3 regions of the Allobosea sp. 10L422 genome follow, and region 2 is predicted to be linked to each of the others. Evidence: predicted binding sites of a transcription regulator. Region 2 holds the regulator's gene; each other region holds the start of a gene.
The links. Region 2 encodes LexA, which represses DNA repair genes until DNA is damaged. Its sites were predicted from a motif close to TGTTCNNNNTGTGTTCNG; they were not measured.
Positions count from the first base shown of each region.

Region 1: the regulator LexA is predicted to act here: its motif matches at 2,604-2,621, upstream of ssb (single-stranded DNA-binding protein).
Region 3: the regulator LexA is predicted to act here: its motif matches at 2,732-2,749, upstream of recA (recombinase RecA).

Region 1 covers NZ_JBFTJI010000004.1:346,112-350,651, reverse strand. Annotated here, with positions in the region: gene AC1DEZ_RS11730 (amino acid ABC transporter substrate-binding protein) at 1-613, shown strand, start outside; gene AC1DEZ_RS11725 (threonine synthase) at 621-1,925, shown strand; gene ssb (single-stranded DNA-binding protein) at 1,971-2,516, opposite strand; gene AC1DEZ_RS11715 (3-phosphoshikimate 1-carboxyvinyltransferase) at 2,682-3,947, opposite strand; gene AC1DEZ_RS11710 (ABC transporter permease) at 4,068-4,540, opposite strand, start outside.
Region 2 covers NZ_JBFTJI010000001.1:620,967-625,506, reverse strand. Annotated here, with positions in the region: gene AC1DEZ_RS02920 (ComEC/Rec2 family competence protein) at 1-1,905, shown strand, start outside; gene lexA (transcriptional repressor LexA) at 1,899-2,609, opposite strand; gene AC1DEZ_RS02910 (molybdopterin molybdotransferase MoeA) at 2,709-3,920, opposite strand; gene moaC (cyclic pyranopterin monophosphate synthase MoaC) at 3,920-4,402, opposite strand; gene trpC (indole-3-glycerol phosphate synthase TrpC) at 4,399-4,540, opposite strand, start outside.
Region 3 covers NZ_JBFTJI010000002.1:568,564-573,103, reverse strand. Annotated here, with positions in the region: gene cckA (cell cycle histidine kinase CckA) at 1-1,051, shown strand, start outside; gene AC1DEZ_RS07090 (MFS transporter) at 1,234-2,547, opposite strand; gene recA (recombinase RecA) at 2,833-3,918, shown strand; gene alaS (alanine--tRNA ligase) at 4,105-4,540, shown strand, end outside.

The DNA of each region.
Region 1 (4,540 bases), on a different contig from region 2:
CGTCACCAGCGCCAGGCAGCTCAGCGGCGCCACCATTTGCGTCCAGCAGGGCAGTACCTCAGAACTCAACCTCTCCGAATATTTCCGCACGAACGGTATGACCTTCTCGCCGGTGACGGTCGCCACGCTCGATGCGGTCGAGGATGCATTCTTTTCCGGCCGCTGCGATGCCTACAGCAACGACTCGACACCGCTGATCGGCATGCGGCTCAAGGCCGAACGGCCCGACGATTATGTCCTGCTGCCGGAACGCCTGTCGAAGGAACCGACAGCGCTCGCAATCCGAAAAGGCGACGAGCAATTCTACGACATCGTCCGCTGGGCGGTCTTCGCGCTGATGGAGGCCGAGGAGATGGGTGTGACCTCCGCCAATGCGGCAGAACTTGCCGCGAAAGGCCCGCCGGCCGTCAAGCGCCTGCTCGGCAGCGAGCCGGGCCTCGGCAAGGCGCTCGGTCTCGACGAGCGCTGGGTCGCCCGGATGATCGCCGCCGTCGGCAACTATGGCGAGATCTTCGAGCGCAATCTCGGCAAGGGCTCGCGCATAGGCCTCGAACGCGGCCAGAACGACCTCTGGACGCGCGGCGGCCAGATCTACGCCCTGCCGCTGCGCTGAGGCAAGAATGGACCGCTTCGCCGATCGTGGCCCGGAGGCGGCTGTGCCGTCCTGGGTCACCACATCGCCATCCCTGGCCGACGCCCTGATCTCGATGTCCGATGGCGTTCGGCGCCCGCTCTATCCGCAGGTTCCTCCGTTCGTCGCTCATATCGACGAGACCGGCGCCGAGCCGTTCCATTATCCCTACGAGGTCGGCTACGCCTACGAGCGACTTGCAGGCGACCTGTTTGCGCCACGCTTCGGCAGCGGCCTCGAACGCTGGGCGCCGCTCCTGCCGCCACTCCTGCCCGGCCTGTCCTGCGGCGAGGGCGCGACGCCGCTGGTTTCTGCGCCGCGGGCGGCCGCTTGGGCCTGCCTGCCCGAGCTCTTCGTCAAGGACGAGAGCGCCAATCCGAGCTGGAGTCACAAGGACCGCCTGAGCCTTTGCACCGTCAGCGCTGCTGCCGCCGCCGGCGCCCTTGGCACGGTCATCTCTTCATCCGGCAATCATGGCGCTTCGGCCGCGGCCTACTCGGCACGCGCCGGTCTGAAATGCATCGTGCTTTGCGACGACGCGGTTTCGCCGGCCCATGCACGACAGATGCGCGCCTATGGTGCCGCCGTGATCGCGATGCCACGCACGGCGCGGTGGCCGCTCCTCGATGTCCTGTCGCGCCAGCCGGGTTGGTATCTGATTGGCAACACGGCCCCGACCCATACCGGCCATCCATTCGGCCCAGAGGGCTACAAGACCATCGCATATGAACTCTTCCTCGAACTCGGACGAGTACCTGCCGCAGTGTCCGTACCGACGAGCTACGGCGAGCTGCTGTTCGGGATCGGCAAAGGCTTTTCCGAGCTCAAGGCACTGGGCCTGGCGACGGAAGAGCCTATCTTGATCGCCGCCGAGCCCGAGGGATCGGATGCCCTTGGCCGGTTCTGCGCCAGCGGCTCGTCCAGTACCCTCGAGCCGGTCGAAACCATTGCTCACGGTATTGGCTCCGCCCGCGGCGGCTTTCGTGGAATAGCCGCACTGCATCGGTCCAGGGGGCACGCTGTTGCGGTTCACGATCGGAGTATTGCGGATGCCCAGGCTGCCTTGGCGCTCGACGGTCTATGGAGCGAGCCGGCGTCGGCCGCGGGTCTGGCAGCCTTGCGCATCGCTGCCCAAAAGGCACTCTTGCCGCCCGGCCCCGTAGTTCACATCTCCACTTCAACAGGTCTGAAGGCGCCCTATCGTGGGGCTGTGGGGATTCCGCACCTCGCTCACGCCGATTGGGACGAACTGCGCGGGGTCCTGGCTGCTAGCTACAACGTGTCTCTCGACTGACCCAACCACGGCGTGCGGGAGGGCATCGCGCCTATGTACCGCACATCAGAACGGAATATCGTCGTCGAGATGGGTCGACGAGGAACGGCCACCGCCACCGCCGCCGGGCATGGCCGGCTGGCGCGAAGCTCCGCCACCGCCCATCGCGCCGGAGCGGCCGAAGGAGCCACCGCCGCCCGAGCGATCGTCGACGTAGCCGCCGCCACCGCCGCCCTCGCTGTACTCATCCGAGCCGCCCTGGCGGCTGTCGAGGATGGTGAGTTCGCCGCGGAAGCGCTGCAGCACGATCTCCGTGGTGTATTTCTCCACGCCGGACTGGTCCTGCCATTTCCGGGTCTGGAGCTGACCCTCGATGTAAATCTTCGAGCCCTTCTTGAGGTACTGCTCGGCCACTTTCGCCAGGTTCTCGTTGAAGATCACGACCGAGTGCCACTCGGTGCGCTCCTTGCGCTCGCCGCTCTGCTTGTCGCGCCAGGTCTCGGAGGTGGCGATACGCAGATTGACGACAGGCTCGCCGCTGCCGAGGCGGCGCACTTCGGGGTCGCGCCCGAGATTGCCGACCAGAATGACCTTGTTGACGCTACCAGCCATGACAGGCTCCACTTCCTGCGCACTTCACACAAACCGGCCGCTTGACCGGAGCCGAACCCTATCGGCCGATTAAGGCATTATCAATGATGTTCTCGTTTTGTTCAAGTGGTTTTCCCCTATCGAATCGCGGCGCCCGGCGGTCGCCGCAGACGAACCGTCGGAGGGCTATGGCAGGTCGCCCTCCAGCCTGACGCCGAGCGAAACCAGCGCCCGCCAATAGCCGGGATAGGTCTTGCCGACGCAGGCGGGGTCCAGGATGGTGATGCCGTTGAGCTTGAGACCCGCCAGTGCGAAGCTCATCGCGATGCGGTGATCGGCATGGCTGTCGATCCGCGCTGGAAGGGTCTGTCCGGTGAGGGCCGGATCGGACGCGACCAGAAGATCGTCGCCCTCCTCCACGCCGAGGCCCGGCCGGATGCGCGACAACCCCTGCGCCAAGGCCGACACCCGGTCGCATTCCTTGACACGCAGATTGGCGATCCCGACGAAGCGAACCGGCCGCCGGTTGAAGGCCGCGAGCACGGCGAGCGTGGGAACCGCATCCTGCATCTGCGAGCCGTCGATGACGTCCGGAAGGTTCGGAAAGCTGGCGATGACCTTGTGCGCGGCGGCATCGGGCTGGGTGAAGGCCGAGGGGGCGACGCCGAGATCGATAGCGCCGCCGGTCAGCACCTCGGCCGCCCAGAGATAGGTGGCGGCGGAGGCATCGGGTTCGACCAGGAAGTCGGCCGCCCTGTAGCCGGTGGGCTCCACCCGCCATGTCGCCGGATCCGGCTGTGAAACCTTCGCTCCGAAGGCCTTCATCACCGCCAGCGTCAGATCGATATAGCCGCGGGCGCCGATTTCCTTGCCCGTCAAGGCGATCTCGACAGGCCCACGCCCGCAGGCCGCCGCCATCAGCAGGGCGGACACATACTGGCTGGACAAGCCGCCATCGATCTCCACGCGTCCGGCGGGGAAGCTCCCCTGCCCCTGGACCTTAACCGGGGGGCAACCGCTCGGAGCCGTCACCGCGACATCCAATGTCCGCAGCGCCTCGACCAGCGGCGCGATCGGGCGTTTGCGCATGTGCTCGTCGCCGTCGACGATCACGGTGCCGTCGACCAGCGCGGCGGCTGCGGTCAGGAAGCGTGTCGCAGTACCGGCGTTGCCGAGGAAGAGCGGCTCGGCCGGCGGCTGCAGCCGGCCGGTTCCGGCGACGACAAAGGTGGTCGCATCAGGCTCCTCGACCGCGACGCCCATCGCGCGAACCGCCTGCGCCATGTAGCGGGTGTCGTCGCTCTTCAGGGCGCCGGTCAGCCGGCTCGTGCCTCCGGCCAGCGCCGCCACGAGCAAGGCACGGTTCGTGATGGATTTCGAGCCGGGCGGCACCACCCTGCCCCGCAGCGGCGCGTCCGGCGGAACGATCGTCAGTGCGGCCGTCGCATTCATCGTCCGTAGCCTTTGCGCGTTTCAAAGCCCGCGCCGAAACGGCGCGCGCAAGCTCATAGCGTGGCCGGCTCGGCTTGTCGCGGACGAAGCGCCGAGCGTTCCTCGCCCGGCTCCCGACAATCAGCCACCCTGCCGCCGCGACACGAGGACGGCCTGCGCCATCCGGTCCAGCAGCACGGCGAGCAGGACGATGGCGAGCCCGCCGACGAAGCCGAGGCCGGGATCGGCCCGCTGCAAGCCGAGCAGGACGATCTCGCCGAGCCCCTTGGCGCCGATCATCGAGGCGACGACGACCATGGCCAGCGCCATCATGATCGCCTGGTTCAGCCCTTGCAGGATCGTGGGCTGGGCAAGCGGCAGCTCGATCAGCCAGAAGCTCTGCCGGGGTCGCAGGCCGAGCGCCCGGGCGGCCTCGATGAAACCGGGGTCGACGCCGCGCAGGCCCAGTTCCGTCAGCCGCGCGAAGGGCGGCAGCGCATAGATCAACGTCGCGACCAGCGCCGGCGCGCGCCCGAGCCCGAGCACCATCGCCACCGGGATCAGATAGACGAAGCTCGGGATGGTCTGCATGAGGTCATAGAGCGGCGCGAGCG
Region 2 (4,540 bases):
GCCGGCGTCTGGCGGACGGCCGATATCGCCGCGCCGATGCTGGAGCGGCCGCGAATCGGCAAGGTGACGGGTTTCGTCGAGAGCGTGGAGGCACGCGACAACGGCGCCCGCATTGTCCTGCTGTTAACGGAATTCGCCGGAATGCCGGCCGCGGAGCGTCCAAGGCGCGTGCGCGTCAATATCCGCGCCGGCTCGGTCGCTCCGGGGGATCATATCGCGGCGACGGCGCGGCTCCTGCCTCCACCGGGGCCAGCTCGGGCGGGCGGCTACGATTTCGCGCGCGATGCCTTCTTCCGCGGCATCGGCGCAGTCGGCAGTATCGCAGGCAAGATCGCGTCGGCGCCCGCGCCGCACCCAATGCCGACGCGCCTTGCCGTCGATGTCACGATCGACCGGGCCCGCAACGCCTTGACCCGGCGCATCGCCGAAGTAGGCGGCGGGCAGGGCGGGGCGGTCGCTGCCGCCCTTGTCACGGGGAAGCGCGGCCTGATCACCGAGGCGACGAACAATGGCCTGCGTGCCGCCGGAATCTACCACATCGTCTCGATCTCAGGCCTGCACATGGTTCTCGCGGCCGGGACGATTTTCTGGCTGGTGCGCGCCCTACTGGCGCTCTCCCCGACTGCCGCGCTGCTCTGGCCGATCAAGAAGATCGCGGCCGTCGCGGCGATGCTCGGCGCGACCGCCTACTGTATCTTTTCAGGCAGTGACGTCGCGACCGAACGCTCGCTGATCATGACGCTGGTGATGCTCGGCGCGATCCTTGTCGATCGTGCTGCACTGAGCATGCGCAATCTCGCTCTTGCAGCCATGATCGTGCTGCTACGCGAGCCGGAGGCGCTGCTCGGACCGAGCTTCCAGATGTCATTCGGCGCGGTTGCGGCCCTGATCGCCTTTGCCGAACGCTGGGAGAGCCGAAAACGCACGGAGCCGCCCCCGAGCCTGCCATGGCCGCTCGGGCCGGTCTGGGCAGCGGCGCTCGGCATCGTCGTCACCACCTTGCTGGCGACGGCCGCAACAGCGCCCTTCGGGGCCTATCACTTCCAGACCTTCAACCCTTTCGGCCTGCTGGGCAACGCCATGGCACTGCCTTTCGTCTCGCTGTTCGTGATGCCTGCGGCGGTGTTCGGCGTGCTCGCCTATCCCTTCGGGCTGGACTGGCCTGCCTGGGCGCTGATGGGGCTGGCTTCGGATGTCGTGCTCAAGGTGGCGCATTGGGTCGCAAGCATCGACCATTCCACCGTGATGATCGCCGCCTTCAGCCCGGCCGTGCTGACCTGCTTCGTGCTGGCGTTGCTCTGGCTGACGCTGTGGACCACGGCCTGGCGCTGGCTGGCGGCGGTCCCCATCGTGCTCGGCGTCGCCATCGCCGGAAAGCCGGAGCGGCCGGAAATCCTGATCGAACGCGACGGCTCGGGGCTTGCTGTGCGGGGCCTCGATGGACGCCTTGCGGTCGCCGGCAAGCCCAGCCGCTTCGTGCTGCAGCAATGGCTGAGTGCCGACGGCGACAGCCGCTCGCCGGACGATCCGACGCTGCGCGCCGGCATCGCTTGCGATCAACTGGGTTGTGTTGCGCAAACGGCCGACAAGCGCATGATTTCCTACACGCGCGACCGGCTGGCGATCATCGAAGATTGCCTGCGGGCCGACCTCGTCGTCACCGCCATTCCCTGGAGCGGCGCCTGCAAGGCCCGGCTGATCGAGCGAATGGGACTGTCACGCGACGGCGCGACCTCGCTCTACCGCACGGCGTCGGGATGGAGCAGCCGCATCTCAGAGCCCAGCGCGGCCGATCGGCCGTGGAGCCGCCGACGCGAACCCCGTCTGGCGGCGCCCGCTGCAACGAGCATCAGCATTCCGCCAGCTTCCGCCGATGGCGAAGCCGAGGTCGAACGGCTTCAGTAACGCCGCATCAGATTGACGAGGCGGCCCTGAATCTTGACCCGGTCCGGCCCGAGCACACGCGTCTCATAGGCGGGATTGGCGGCTTCGAGCGCGATCGAGGAGCCGCGTTTGCGCAGCCGCTTGAGTGTGGCCTCCTCGTCGTCGATCAGTGCCACGACGATATCGCCGGTATTGGCCGAGTCCTGCTTGCGGATGATGACGGTGTCGCCGTCGAGGATGCCCGCTTCGACCATCGAGTCACCACGTACTTCGAGCGCGTAATGCTCGCCGGAGCCGAGCATGTCGGGCGGCAACGAGACGGTGTGGCTGCGGTTCTGAATGGCCGAAATCGGTGTGCCGGCGGCGATGCGGCCCATGACCGGGATCGCGATCGAAGAGCGGCTGTCCTCATCGGCGGTGGGGCGGGGTTTGCCGAGATTGGGCTGCGTGCCGAGCCCGCCCTGGACGACCGCAGGGCTGAAACGCGGCCGCTGCTGCGGCGTACCGAGTCCATCGGGCATCTTGATGACTTCGAGCGCACGCGCCCGGTTGGGCAGGCGGCGGATGAAGCCGCGCTCCTCCAGCGCCATGATCAGCCGGTGGATGCCGGATTTCGAGCGCAGATCGAGCGCGTCCTTCATCTCGTCGAAGGAGGGCGGCACCCCGCTCTCACGCAAGCGTTCCTGGATGAAGCGCAGGAGTTCGTGTTGCTTGCGTGTCAGCATGATCCCGCCGGCCCCGGAAAAGCGTAGATTCGAAACAAATCACGAACACCATAACTGTTCGCCTTGTGTTCCGCAACCCGGTCGCGCGAGAGCGCCCGTCTACCGCAGCGGCAGGATACGGCAGAGGTCGCCTATCTTGGCGGGCGCAGCATGGGCCGGGCGGATCGTCAGCGCCTGCGCCCGCGCCAATGTGCCGAGCATGGAGGAATCCTGCCGATCGAAAGGCGTTGCAACCCAACCATCGGGCGTCAGCGCCAGCTCCGAGCGCAGATAATCCTCACGCTCGTCATTGCCCGGCAGGTCGCTGCCGAGGCGGGCGGGGACGCTGCGGTCGCGATCGGCGCCGGCCATGCCGAGCAGGGCTTCGATCAGCGGCAGCACGAAGAGATGGCCGCAGACGATCGAGGAGACCGGGTTTCCGGGAAGCCCGACCACGACCATCCGGCCGAGCCGACCGGTCATCATCGGCTTGCCCGGCCGCATGGCAATCTTCCAGAAGCCAAGAGACATCCCGGCGCGGGTCAGCGCCTCCTGCACGAGGTCGTGTGCGCCCACCGAGGCGCCGCCCAGCGTGATTAGCACGTCGGCATCGGCAGCCCGCGCCATGCCGATCTTGTTGGCGAGATCGGCATGGTCGTCGCGGGCGATGCCGAGATCGAGCACGGTGCCACCGGCCTTTTCGACCAGCGCGGCGAGCGCGAAGGAGTTCGAGGCGACGATCTGGTCGCGCCCCACAGGCTCGCCCGGCGCCACCAGCTCGTCGCCGGTCGCCAGGATCGCGACGCGCGGCTTGCGCCGGACCGGCAGCGAGGGATGGCCCATCGCGGCGGCGAGCCCGAGTGCGGCGCTGTCGAGCACGCGTCCGGCCGACAGCAGGGCGTCGCCTTCGCGGAAATCGAGCCCCGCCCGGCGCAGGAACTTGCCTTTGGCGGGGGGCACCCGCACGCGGATCGTGGGGCTGCCGACGCCGTCGGCGTCCTCCTGGATCAGGATGGTGTCGGCACCATCAGGCATCGGCGCGCCGGTAAAGATCCGTACGGCTTCGCCCGGCCCGACCGTACCGTCAAAGGCCCGCCCGGCGGCGGACTCCCCGATCACGGCGAGTGTGGCATCTTCGGCCATCTCGTCGGCACGCACGGCGTAGCCATCCATGGCGGAGTTGGCGAAGGGCGGCTGGGTTCTGAGCGCCTTCAGATCGGCTGCGAGCACCCGCCATGCGCATTGCGCGAGCGGGAGGGTCTCCGCTCCGGTCGGTCCCGGAATGCTGTTGAGCAGCGCCTTGCGCGCGACGGGGACCGGGGTGAGCGCCATCAGCGGGCTTTCGCCTCGTAGTCGCCGGACTGGCCGCCGGATTTGTGCAGGAGCCGGATATTCTCGATCCGCATCGCCCTGTCGACTGCCTTGACCATGTCGTAGACGGTGAGACAGGCGACGGACACGGCGGTGAGCGCCTCCATCTCGACGCCGGTCTGGCCCTTCATCTTCACCTCAGCGCGCACGCGCACGCCCGGCAGGGCCTCGTCGATCTCCAGATCGACCCCGATCTTGCTGAGCAGCAGCGGGTGGCAGAGCGGGATCAACTCATGCGTGCGCTTAGCGGCCATGATGCCGGCGAGGCGCGCCGTGCCGAGCACATCGCCCTTCCTAGCATTGCCGTCGCGCACGATCGCAATCGTCTCCGGCGCCATCACGACGCTGCCCTCGGCTACTGCCATGCGGGTCGTCTCGGCCTTGTCGCCGACATCGACCATATGTGCCTGGCCTTGGGCGTCGAGATGGCTGAGCCGGCTCACGCCGCGTTCTCTTGAGCCTGGCCGGTCAGCAGGGTCCGCGTCGCCGCTGTGACGTCCGCCTGCCGCATCAGGCTCTCGCCGACGAGGAAGCTGTTGACGCCGGCCTTGTTGAGACGGGCGATGTCGGCATGGGCAAAG
Region 3 (4,540 bases), on a different contig from region 2:
CCTCGCGAGCCATCGGCCGACCGACCCGTCCTTCCCGGACATCATGCAGATCAAGCAGAACGCCTACCGCGCCGCCGCGCTGGTCCGGCAACTGCTCGCCTTCTCGCGCCGCCAGACCCTGCGTCCGCAGGTGCTGGAACTCGGCGAGGTGCTCTCCGACCTGTCGCTGATGCTGAAGCGCGTCGTCGCCGACAAGGTGACGCTCGACGTGCGGCAGGGCCGCGACCTCTGGCCGGTCAAGGCCGATCTTGGCCAGCTCGAGCAGGTCATCGTCAACCTCGCCGTCAACGCCCGCGACGCCATGCCGGACGGCGGCAAGCTGACGGTGCGAACCCGCAACGTTGCCCGCGAGGACTGCGTGAGCTTCAGCCACGCCGCCCTGCCCGCCGACGACTACGTGCTGCTCGAAGTCGAGGACAGCGGAACCGGCATCCCGCAGGAGCATCTCGACAAGATCTTCGAGCCCTTCTTCACCACCAAGGAGGTCGGCAAGGGCACCGGCCTCGGCCTCTCGATGGTCTACGGCATCGTCAAGCAGACCGGCGGCTATGTCTTCGTCGATTCCACCGTCGGCAAGGGCACGGCCTTCCAGATCTTCCTGCCGCGCCATGTCCCGAGCCAGGAGGAAATCGCCGCCGAGGCCGCGGCCAAGGAAGCGCCCAAGAAGCTCGCCGCCGACCACACCGGCGCCGGCATCATTCTGCTGGTAGAGGACGAGGACGCGGTGCGCGCGCTGAACGCGCGCATGCTGGTTTCGCGCGGCTACACCGTCCACGAAGCCGCCTCCGGCGTCGAGGCGCTCGATCTCTTCCTCAAGAACGACGGCCAGATCGACCTCGTCGTTTCCGACGTGGTCATGCCCGAGATGGATGGCCCGACCTTGCTGGGCGAGTTGCGCAAGCGCAACCCGAACACCAAGGTCGTCTTCGTCTCCGGCTATGCCGAGGAGGCTTTCCGCAAGAACCTGCCCGAGGGCGAGGACTTTCACTTCCTGCCCAAGCCCTTCACGATGAAGCAGCTCGTCGAGACGGTGAAGGCGGCGATGGGCTGAAGGAGCCGTGTCGTCATCTCCGGAGCAGGCCGGTGGCCTGAGCCCAGGATCGACGAGCGCGACGATGTTCCGGACGTCGTCATCCTCGCCCTTGTGGAGAGCATCCACGTCTTGAACACGACGCTTGCCCAGCGCAGACGTGGATGGTCGGGACAAGCCCGACCATGACGCAAAGCCCCCCCTCAGCGCGCCGCAGCCGCGCCGACATCCCCGCCCTCCCGCGAAACCAGCGCGCTCACCCCGATCAGTGCCAGGATCGTGATCGCGGCCGAGAGGCTGAGATAATAGCCGACGAAGGGCAGGCCCTTCTCGGTCGCGAGCCAGGTCGCGACGTAAGGAGCGAGCGAGGCGCCGACGATCCCGCCGAGATTGAAGGTGAGTGAGGCGCCGGTATAGCGAACGGAGGTCGGGAACATCTCCGCCAGCGCCGTGCCCAGCGGCCCGTAGGTGAAGCCCATCAGCGACAGCCCGACGACGAAGAAGGCGAGCACGCCGAGGGTGCTGCCCGAGCCGAAGAGTGGCGCCAGCACGAAGCCGAAAACGGCAATGCCCAGCGTCGTCGCCAACAGGGTCTGCCGGCGCCCGAAGCGATCGGCCAGCACGGCCGAGACCGGAATGGTCAGGCCGAAGAACACGACCCCGATCATCTGCAGCGGCAGGAACTGATCGCGCGAAAAACCGAGCTTCGTCGTGCCCCAGCTCAGCGAGAACACGGTCATCAGGTAGAACAGCACGAAGGTCGCGAGCGCCGCGAAAGTGCCGCAGAGCAGCGCGAGCTTGTGCTCGGCGAAGACGCTGACGAAGGGCACGCGCACCCGTTCGTGCTTCTCCATCGCCTTGCGGAAAGCAGGAGTTTCGCTGATCCGGAGGCGGACATAGAGCCCCATGAAGACGAGCAATGCGCTGGCGATGAACGGGATGCGCCAGCCGAAGCTGAAGAACTGCTCATCGGTCAGCAGCGCGTCGAGCGCGAGGAAGCTGCCGGTCGCGAGGATGAAGCCCACAGGCGCGCCGAGTTGCGGGAACATGCCGTACCAGGCCGATTTGCCGGGAGGGGCATTCTCAGTCGCGAGCAGCACCGCCCCGCCCCACTCGCCCCCGAGGCCGAGCCCCTGCCCAAGCCGGCAGAGCGCCAGCAGCAGCGGCGCGAGCACGCCGACCGCGGCATAGGTTGGCAGCAGGCCGATGGCCACGGTCGAGAGCCCCATCGTAATCAGCGCGGCGACGAGCGTCGCCTTGCGGCCGATGCGATCGCCGAAATGGCCGAAGATGGCGGCGCCGATCGGCCGCGCGAAGAAGGCGATCGCGAAGGTCGCGAAGGACTGGAGCATGGCGGTGGTCGGATCGCCGCCCGGGAAGAACAGCTTCGGGAACACGATCACCGCGGCCGTCGCATAGATATAGAAGTCGAAGAACTCGATCGTCGTGCCGATCAGGCTCGCCAGCAGGATGCGTCGCGGCGAGTTCGGGGCCGTTTGGGCGGGGGCGGAGGACACGTTGGCAACTTTCGAAAACAAATGGAGATTCCCCGCGCAATAACAGGAAACGGCAGGCGCCGGGATGGGAAACGCAGCGGCCAGCCATGCACCAATCGCATACGATGAGGGCCACAAGAAATACCGCATGATAAAATGGCATGACGGGAGGCTCAAATTGCCTCTCCTGACACAAGCTGACATACAGAACAAAAAAAGAACTTGCTGGCGGGAACAAAGAGTGATCATTCTGTTGTCAAGACTGATTGAGATGTCCCCTTGGCCCTGCCATAAGGAGCCCGAACTGTGAATCAGGCAAACCTCAGACTTGTGGAAGGCTCCTCGATGGACAAGGCCAAGGCGCTCGATGCAGCGCTCTCCCAGATCGAACGCGCCTTCGGCAAGGGTTCGATCATGCGGCTCGGCAAGAACCCGCAGGCGATCGAGATCGAGACGATCTCGACGGGCTCGCTTGGCCTCGACATCGCGCTGGGTGTCGGCGGCCTGCCCAAGGGCCGCGTCATCGAGATCTACGGGCCTGAATCCTCGGGCAAGACGACGCTGGCGCTGCACACCATCGCCGAGGCGCAGAAGAAGGGCGGCGTCTGCGCCTTCGTCGATGCCGAACATGCGCTCGATCCGGTCTATGCCCGCAAGCTCGGCGTCAATCTCGACGACCTGCTGATCTCCCAGCCCGACACCGGCGAACAGGCGCTCGAGATCACCGACACCCTCGTCCGCTCCGGGGCGATCGATGTGCTCGTGGTCGATTCCGTCGCAGCGCTCACGCCCCGCGCCGAAATCGAAGGCGAGATGGGCGATGTCCAACCTGGCCTGCAGGCTCGCCTGATGAGCCAGGCGCTGCGCAAGCTCACGGCCTCGATCTCGCGCTCGAATTGCATGGTGATCTTCATCAACCAGATCCGCATGAAGATCGGCGTGATGTACGGCTCGCCTGAGACCACCACCGGCGGCAACGCGCTCAAGTTCTACGCCTCCGTGCGCCTCGACATCCGCCGCGTCTCGACGCTGAAGGAGCGGGACGAGGCGACCGGCAACCAGGTCCGCGTCAAGGTCGTGAAGAACAAGGTCGCGCCGCCCTTCAAGCAGGTCGAGTTCGACATCATGTTCGGCGAGGGCATCTCGAAGGTCGGCGAGCTGATCGACCTCGGCGTCAAGGCAGGCATGGTCGAGAAGTCGGGCGCCTGGTTCTCCTTCGACAGCCAGCGTCTTGGCCAGGGCCGCGAGAACGCCAAGACCTTCCTCAAGAACAACCCCGATCTCGCCGCGAAGATCGAGGCCACGATCCGGCAGAACTCCGGCCTCGTCGCCGACCGCATCCTCGACCAGGCGAACCCGACCGACGACGATCTCGACGAGGGCGAGGCCTGAGCCGGACTGCTCTGGCGCGGAACGATGCAAGGGCGGCCTTCGGGCCGCCCTTTTCGTTTGAGAATAAAGCCTTGCAGGGTGTGCGCTGCGTCAAGCTTTCTGGACAGGGGCGGGCCGCCTGACTAGAACCGGACCTTCCTGCCGGACCTGCCCGGCCCCTGCCCGAGTTGAGAAGCGCAAACAGCGATGAGCGGCGTCAACGATATCCGGTCGACCTTCCTCGACTACTTCAAGTCCAACGGCCATGAAGTCGTGCCGTCGAGCCCGCTCGTACCGCGCAACGACCCAACGCTGATGTTCGCCAATTCGGGCATGGTGCAGTTCAAGAACGTCTTCACCGGGCAGGAGAAGCGTCCCTATTCGCGCGCCACCACCTCCCAGAAATGCGTGCGCGCCGGCGGCAAGCACAACGACCTCGACAATGTCGGCTACACCGCGCGCCACCACACCTTCTTCGAGATGCTGGGGAACTTCTCCTTCGGCGACTATTTCAAGGAACAGGCGATCCATCACGCCTGGACGCTGGTCACGCGCGAATTCGGCCTGCCGAAGGATAAGCTCCTCGTTACCGTCTATTCCGAGGACGACGAGGCCCATGGCCTGTGGAAGAAGATCGCCGGCC